DNA from 2 places in the Herbaspirillum camelliae genome. Region 1 is predicted to be linked to the other one. Evidence: predicted binding sites of a transcription regulator. Region 1 holds the regulator's gene; the other holds the start of a gene.

Region 1 (4,199 bases):
GTGCACTACCCGACCGACGATTCCTTCGAGATCACCAAGCCGGTGGTCCACAATCTGGATCAGGGCAAGCCACCCATGGAGCTCTATTCCGATACCGCGCGCGTCACCGATGAGCAGACCCAGATCCATATGTACGGCAACGCCAACGCCATCCGCGCGCCCTACAAGGGGCGCGAACAGATGCGGGTGGTCTCGGACTACCTGCTGCTGTTGCCGGACGACGAGATCGTCAAGACCGACAAGCCGGTGGCCATGACCATGGGCACGACCCGCCTCAACGGGGTCGGCATGGTGGCCAACAATGCGACCCAGGTGGTGCAGCTGTTCGGCAATGTGCGCGGCTACTACGAACCGACCCCGAAGAAACGCTGATAACACCGATTCGCGCCCCCCGATATTCCGTCAGAACAATAACGCCAAGACCCGACCAGACAGGATTTTATGAAACGCTCATTCCTACTTCCGCTGCTGATGCTGGCTGCCCTCAGTGGCGTGGCGCGCGCCGAGAAGGCCGACACCACCAAGCCCACCAACATCGAAGCCGACCAGATGGTCTACGATGACGTGCGCCAGGTGAAGACCTTCACCGGCAACGTCGTCATGACCCGCGGCACCCTCATCATCAAGGCCGGCCGCGTGGTGCTCACCACCGACCAGTACGGTTATGAAAACGCCGTGCTCTACGCCGCCCCCGGATCGCTGGCGACCTTCCGCCAGAAGCGTGACGGCGGCCCCGACCTGTGGATCGAAGGCCAGGCCGAACGCATCGAATACTCGGAGCAGACCGAAGTCTCCAAGCTGTTCCAGCGCGCCCATATCCAGCGCATGGATGGCAAGCGCATCACCGACGAAGTCAATGGCGAATTCATCTCCTACGACAGTCGCGCCGAATTCTATTCGGTCAACAACACCGCCAGCGGCCAGAGCAAGCCGGGCGCGGGCCGCATCACCGCCGTGATCCAGCCGCGCAATGCGCCGCCGGCGCAGCCGGGCCAGCCCGCTCAGCCTGCCACCCCGCAGCCCACCCAGCCCGGAAAGGATCAGTAAGATGGCAGCAAGCTCGCTGGTCGTGCGCGGCCTGAAGAAAAGCTATGGCGCGCGCCAGGTGGTGCGCGACGTTTCCATGGAGGTGCGCAGCGGCGAAGTGGTCGGCCTGCTCGGTCCCAACGGCGCTGGCAAGACGACCTCGTTCTACATGATCGTCGGCCTGGTGCCTTCCGATGGTGGCGAAATCGATCTGGACGGAGAACCCATCTCGCGCCTGGCCATCCACAAGCGCGCCACGCTGGGCTTGTCCTACCTGCCGCAGGAAGCCTCGGTATTTCGCAAGCTGACCGTGGAGGACAATATCCGCGCCGTGCTGGAACTGCGCCAGGAAGACGGCAAGCCGCTCTCCCGCGACGAGATCGAAGGGCGCCTGAACAACCTGCTGCACGAATTGCAGATCGAGAAGCTGCGCGAGAGCCAGGCCCTGTCGTTGTCGGGCGGTGAACGCCGGCGCGTCGAGATCGCCCGCGCACTGGCCACCGATCCGCGCTTCGTGCTGCTGGATGAACCCTTTGCCGGTATCGACCCGATTGCCGTGATCGAGATCCAGCGCATCGTGCGCTTCCTCAAGGAACGCGGCATCGGCGTACTCATCACCGACCACAATGTGCGCGAGACCCTGGGCATCTGCGATCGCGCCTACATCATCAACCAGGGCACCGTGCTGGCCAGCGGCAACCCGGAAGAGATCATCGCCAACGAATCAGTGCGCCGCGTTTATCTGGGCGAGCACTTCCGCATGTAACCCAGGCACAGGCGCAACCGACCAGCACACCGGCATTGCAACCAGCGGGCCACGCCGCTTCCAGAAAGAAAGATGAAACAGTCGCTCCAGTTACGTACCTCGCAGCATCTCGCATTGACGCCGCAATTGCAGCAGTCGATCAGACTGCTGCAACTGTCGACGCTGGAATTGCACCAGGAGCTGGAGCAGATACTGAGCGACAATCCCCTGCTGGAACGCCTGGACGATGCGCTCGACAATTCGGTGCGCCTGCTGGCCGATGGCGCCGTCTCTTCCGCGCCCTCAAGCGGCGTGAGCGAGACCACCGGCAGTGAAGCCAGCAGCGAAGCCGCGCCCGCAGCGGCCGATGGCGAATCCAGTTTCGAGTACCAGGACACCGCCCCCGAGGGCGTGAGCGGCGACTCCGACTGGAGCTTCGACGATGTGGCCCGCAGCGGCAAGTCGCCCGATGACGAAGACGCCCGTCCCCAACTGGAAGCCCACGAGATCACGCTGCGCGAACATCTGCTGGAGCAGATCCGCGTCACCGCGCGCACGCAACGCGACCGCGCCCTACTGGAACTGCTCACCGATGCGCTGGACGACAGCGGCTATCTGGAAGAGCCGCTGGAAGACATCCTCGCGCGCCTGCCCGAAGAGCTGGGCGTGGACCTGGAAGAGCTCTCCATTTCACTGAAGCTGCTGCAAAGCCTGGATCCGGCAGGCGTAGGGGCGCGCAGCGCCGGCGAATGCCTGGCCCTGCAGATCCGCCGCCTGCCCAAGGTGCCCTTCGTCACGCGCCGGCTGGCGCTGAAGATCGTGGAAGATTACCTGCCGCTGTTTGCGCAACGCGACTTCAACAAGATCAAGAAGGCGCTCGATTGCGACGACGAAGACCTGCGTGAAGCGCAGGCCGTGATCCGCCAGTGCCGTCCGCACCCCGGCGCGGAATTCGCCCGCGATGCCTCGGACTATGTCGTGCCGGACGTGATTGTCAAACAGACAAAGAATGGCTGGCAGGTCATGCTCAACCATGAAGTCATGCCCAAGCTGCGCGTCAACGCCATGTATGCCAGCGCGCTCAAGCAGGCCAAGGGCGAGGGATCGCTGTCTTCGCAGTTGCAGGAAGCCAAGTGGCTCATCAAGAACATGCGGCAACGTTTCGATACAATTTTGCGCGTCGCGCAGGCTATTGTGGAACGTCAAAGAAACTTCTTTTCACATGGGGCAGTCGCCATGCGCCCCCTTGTGCTACGTGAAATTGCTGATACACTGGGTCTACACGAGAGCACTATCTCTCGCGTGACAACTCAGAAATACATGCTCACACCGCATGGCATGTTTGAGTTGAAGTACTTCTTCGGTAGCCACGTCGCGACTGAAACCGGAGGCGAAGCTTCCTCCACCGCGATACGGGCGCTGATCAAACAGTTGATAGGAGCCGAAAACCCGCAGACCCCATTATCCGATAGCAAGATTGCGGATATGCTGGCAGAACAAGGCATGGTGGTCGCGCGACGCACAGTCGCCAAATACCGCGAAGTGTTGAAGATTCCGCCAGTCAATCTCCGCAAGTCCCTCTGAGTTTTTCCTCAGTTTTTCTGTAGTACCGTTGCTGTGTTCCGGCAAGCATCCCGCTGATGCCCATGCCATCGGACACGAAGACCGTGCCCGTGGTACAGCTGCAGCAAGGATGAATTGCACGAACCTCCAGTGACTTCACGATAGGAGTCTTGTATGAATCTGACCATCAGTGGACACCACCTCGAACTGACCCCCGCCATCCGGGAATACGTGCAAAGCAAGCTGGCCCGTATCAAGCGCCATTTCGACAACGTGATCGACGTCAGCGTGATCCTGAGCGTAGATAAACTCACAGAAAAGGAAAAGCGCCAAAAAGCGGAAATCAACGTCCACATCAAGGGGAAGGATCTACATGCGGAAAGCATTGCGCACGACCTCTATGCAGCCATCGATGCGCTGATCGACAAGCTCGATCGCCAGGTCATCAAGCACAAGGACAAGTTGCAGGAACATCACTCCATGGCCAAGCGCCTGCCTGAAGAAGCCCCGGACGACGCGGTCGCCGGCGCGGCATGATGCCCTGATCTTCAACCTTTCATGAGCAAAGGGCGCGCAAGCGCCCTTTTTCATTTCTTCGCACCGGCGGTCATTTCCCGGCAGAAAATCCGCATAGGATATAAATAATTTCCCTCATCCATGGGACCGGCTTGAAGAAGCAGATGGCGGCCTTATCTTTTCCACAGCCCTTCGGATCAGGAAAATGATTTGATATAAAGCATTTCCCGAAAACAATATTTCCGCAAACGCAAGACAAGTCGCCCGTCCGACTCCAACGCGCGCGACGGCTTTTCCCTATAATGTCGGCAATCCCATTTTTAAAGGCATAGCCATGAGCGACGTCCAA
Region 2 (4,199 bases), 4.7 Mb from region 1:
CCCAAGCCTGTTTCGCCCCAGGCGCATCGCTGTCGACGCTGTAGGCCAGGGCCGGCTGCAGGTTGGATGGAAATCCGGCCGGCTGGCTGGAATAGCCCGTCATTTCTCCTCCCCGCAATTTCAGCTGCTGCGCCATGGCGTCGCTGGCGCAGGCCGTCTGCGCCAGCGCCTGTGCGTTGTCGCGGTAGTTGGCGGCTAGCATGGCCTGGTAGGCCTGGCCCAGGTCGGTGTAGAGCGCCGCATTCTGGTCGGGCCGCACCGGGATGCTGTAGGCCGCGCCGAAGATCCAGCAGTAGCCGGGATGCGTCATCCGCGCCACCGGGAAGGCCGCCTTGTAGCGCAGCAGCGGCAGGGCTTCCTGGTATCCAAGATCATTCAGATAACCTATTGAGGATGTGAAGAAATCATCCATCCAGGGGGCAATCCCGGTGTTGCCGTGATAGACGATGGCGTTATCGACGATGATGCCCAGGCGGTTGGCCTGGCTGTTGTTGACGTATTGCGCGGTGTACCAGTCCAGGTTGTTCTTGACGATGTCCTGCAGCTCCTTCTTGAGCGCATCGTCGTCGGGCGTGATGTAGGCCGCCTGGCCCAGGCTGCGCAGGGTCCAGGCCTGGTCGCGCACCTGGCTGCGATGCACCAGCCCTTGGGCGTAGCCGCGATAGGCGGGATTGCTCTTGAACACCGCCCAGGTGGCCCAGAACTGCAATTCCTCGAGCTGGTAGTAGTCGCCCGTGAGCAGGTAGGGCAGGTAGTTCATGGCCGGCATGTGGGCCGAATCGGCGATGTTGGGGTTGCTGCAGCCCTGGCAGGGCGGAAAGGCTTCGCTCTTGCCGGTGCGCGGATTGCGCGCATCGCCGGGCTGGCCCAGCAGGGTCAGGGCGGGGAAGCGCGAGAGGCTCACCGGACGGTCGCTGCCGCGGTCGCGGTAGTGGATCGACCAACTGCCTGCCAGGTCGCCGGTGCCCAGGCTGGCCTCGCGCGCGCGGCGGTCCATGCTCAGCAGCCAGAGCACGCTCCAGCCCGGCAGCAGGCCGATATCGGGGCGGCCCCCGGTGGTGGGCATGGCCGGGTTGGCCACGCCGGCGCCCATGGGTTCGGTCTTGGGACCGCTCCAGGCGCTGGCCAGGTCGCGCAGGGCTTTTTCAGCCACCATGCTGCTGCGGTCATAGTTGGGCAGGGCGCGGCTGGCGATGAGGTAGGCGGTGTCGCTGCGCACATTGACCTGCGGCGCGGCCCCGCGCCAGAACAGCTTGCGCCAGCGCGTGTGGTGATAGTGGGTCAGGCCGGTCTTCTCGTAGACAGTGTGGCCGTCCAGATCGATATGGACGTCGTAGCTGAAGTTGCCCGGCGCGGCCTCGAACGCCCAGTCGTTTTCCACCGTCACATCGACCCGTACGCCCCCCTTGCGGCCATAGTCGCGGATGGCGTAGCGCACCTGCAGGTGCGGATGCGGCCGATTCTGGGCGTCCAGCAGCGGCGCATTGACCAGCCATTCGGTGACCACTGCACCGTCCAGCCACAGCCGGTAGGCCCCTTGCTGCAAGCCCTGGCGCGGGCTGGCGCGGTAGCTGCGGCCATCGATGGTGATGGTCACGCTGGCGTCGAAGGGCTCGGCGAGCAAGGCCTTGAGGCGTTCTGCGGCCAGGCTGGCTGCCTTGCTCTTTGCCTTTTCCGATCCCGATTCTGTGGATTGCGCCGGCTGGCCCGGGCCTGCTTCCATCTTCAGCTCCAGCGGCTTGCCTTCGGCCAGCACTGGCAGCACCGTCGACAGGATGGCGTGACGTACCGAGCCATCGGCATGCCTGGCTTTGATGTCCAACTGCAGTGGCAGGTCCTGGCCGTCTGCAAGCTTGAGCCTGATGGTGCTGTCACGCTTGAAGTCGCCGGGCTTGAAGACTTGGCCGAAGGTGAGGGCGACGTCCTTTTGCTCGGTCCGGGCGGTGTTTTCGATGCGCACGGAGGGCAAGGCGGGTGCCGGATCGGGGGTGGCAGCCTGGGCCGGGAGCAGGCCAGGCAAAGCCATCCAGGCCAGCAGCAGGAAGGAACGTAGCAGCTGCCGGAATTCTTGACACGGACCCATGATTTTTCCCTTGAGAATTTTATAAGTGATTGATTTTAATAATGTTTAATTATTGGCACAGTGCTTGCTTAGATGTCTGGGTGTCCACCACTTTTATTATTAAATCTACCATGAAAAAGTTTTCCTCCCTTCTGGTTTCTTTTGCCGCCGCCGCCAGCTTCATGGCTGCCGCGCCGGCCCACGCGACCCTGACGACGGTGACATCGGCTTGGCAGCAAGCCGCGTTCGATCTGCCCACCATCGATGCCAGCGCCACCGTCCAATTCAATGGCTTCAATGCCTCCCTGGGCAAGCTGATCGGCGTGACGGTCAAGTTCATCATGGATGAAACCCTCACCGATACCATCTACAACTTCAACACCCACGCGGTCACGGTGGGCAACCCGCGTCCGGTCTTTGCGACCTCGACCATTACCGCCACCGGTCCCCTGGGCCTTACCACCGTGAACCAACTGAACACTACCCCGCAATTCGCTGGCGTGGTCCCGGCCGCGCCCTCGGTGGGCAGCTTCAGCAGCAAGGTCATCAGCAACACCGTGACCGGCATCCAGTCCGGCCCGGTGACCGTGAACGGCACCCCCGCCTCGCTGGCTGCCTACATCGGCGGCCAGAACAGCGTGACCATCAACGTCGACGGCGAAGGTAGCCAGTCCGGCTCCCTGCCGCCCAACGTGATGAATGGCTACTCGGCCAGCGCCAACGGCATGGTCTACCTGCAATACATCTACCAGGTGCCGGAACCCGCCTCCATGGCCCTGTTCGCGCTGGGCCTGCTGGCGCTGACCCAGCTGCGTCGCCGCAAGTCCTCCTGAGGATCAGGCCGCAAGCGCCCGACAGGGTGCGCATGGCTCCTGCGACAAGGGCGCTACCGAATCGGTAGCGCCCTTGTCGCTTTTGGGGAGGGAGCTGGGGCGGATGCCGGTTTTCTTTACACTTGTCTCGAGGCTGTTTGCTAAGTATTTGTTTTTTCTATCATTTTTTTCTGGCCCGCTCCTTGCTATGGTGGTATTGACAACAACTTTCTGTCATTTGGGAACAAACAGAGGAGTGGGTATGAAAAAGCAGATTCTCTCCATCGTCGCCGCCATTCTGGCTTGCGTCGCCATGTCGTTGCACGCACCCGCCCAGGCCGGGGCGATACTGAGTTCCAACTGGCAGAGCGCCGCCTTCAATCTGGCCTCCATCGATGACGACACCACCTTGAGCTTCCACGGCTTCAACTCGGGGCTGGGCAGCCTGATCGGCGTGGTCATGAAGTTCACCCTGTCCGAGACCCTGTATGACCGTGTCTTCAATCTGGGCTCCAAGGCCAGCAACATCGGCAATCCCAGCCAGATCTTCGCTACCTCCATCATCACCGTGTCCGGCCCCCTGGGCCTGCAAAGCGTCAACCAGTTGAGCACCACGCCGTTCCGGGGCAAGGTCCCGAGCGGCCTGAGCACCATCGCTACGGCTTCGCTGACCAATCATCAGGTGGCTCCGGTGCAGCTCAATGGCACCCCGGCCTCGCTGGCCAGCTATATCGGCGCCAACCACCAGGTGACCATCAGCGTGGATGGATTGGGCGTGCAGAGCGGTTCTCTGGCCCGCAACGTGCTGACCGGCTACGACGGCACGGCTAGCGGCGTGGTCTACCTGCGCTACATCTACAAGGTGCCCGAGCCTGCCATCCTGGCCTTGTTCGGCCTGGGCTTGCTGCTGCTGGCCGCGATGAGCTGGCGTCGCCGCCAGGGCTGAAGCCGGCTTGCCACGTAGTCCATTGTCGCCACGCCGTGCGCCCGATCAGCGCACGGCGTTTTTACTTGCGCCGTTGCGGTGTCAGCGTTCCAGCCTCGTCAGCCAGCGCAGGCAGGCTTGCGCCACCTGTTCACGCCAGAGGCGGGTAGAAAAGGTGTGGTTGGCCTCGGGCAGGTCGATGCGGGTAGTGCGGGAGGCCAGCAAGAGGGCTTCCCAGCGGCTGCCAGGCGTGGCCAGGTCGGCAAACTCGCGTGCGGTCAGGTCCGCGCCCGACAGGATCAGCAGCACCGGACCGCTGAAGCGCTCATAGGCCTGTTGCAGCCGCATCGGCAGCAGCTCCGGTGTGGCCGCTGGTGCGCTGGCGGCCCGGCGCCACTGG

What was found. Region 1 encodes sigma-54, which starts transcription at its own class of promoters, with help from an activator protein. Its sites were predicted from a motif close to TGGCANGNAANCTGCTTT; they were not measured.
Region 2: BGK68_RS21425 (choice-of-anchor E domain-containing protein) is a predicted target of sigma-54. The motif match lies at 2,137-2,154, and genes of this name have one in related genera.

The regions. Positions count from the first base shown of each region.
Region 1 covers NZ_KV880769.1:114,889-119,087, forward strand. Annotated here, with positions in the region: gene lptC (LPS export ABC transporter periplasmic protein LptC) at 1-372, shown strand, start outside; gene lptA (lipopolysaccharide transport periplasmic protein LptA) at 442-1,047, shown strand; gene lptB (LPS export ABC transporter ATP-binding protein) at 1,049-1,792, shown strand; gene BGK68_RS00495 (RNA polymerase factor sigma-54) at 1,865-3,355, shown strand; gene hpf (ribosome hibernation-promoting factor, HPF/YfiA family) at 3,509-3,871, shown strand; gene grxD (Grx4 family monothiol glutaredoxin) at 4,185-4,199, shown strand, end outside.
Region 2 covers NZ_KV880769.1:4,792,879-4,797,077, reverse strand. Annotated here, with positions in the region: gene BGK68_RS21430 (RIFT barrel domain-containing protein) at 1-2,083, opposite strand, end outside; gene BGK68_RS21425 (choice-of-anchor E domain-containing protein) at 2,194-2,895, shown strand; gene BGK68_RS21420 (choice-of-anchor E domain-containing protein) at 3,137-3,820, shown strand; gene BGK68_RS21415 (hydrolase 1, exosortase A system-associated) at 3,902-4,199, opposite strand, start outside.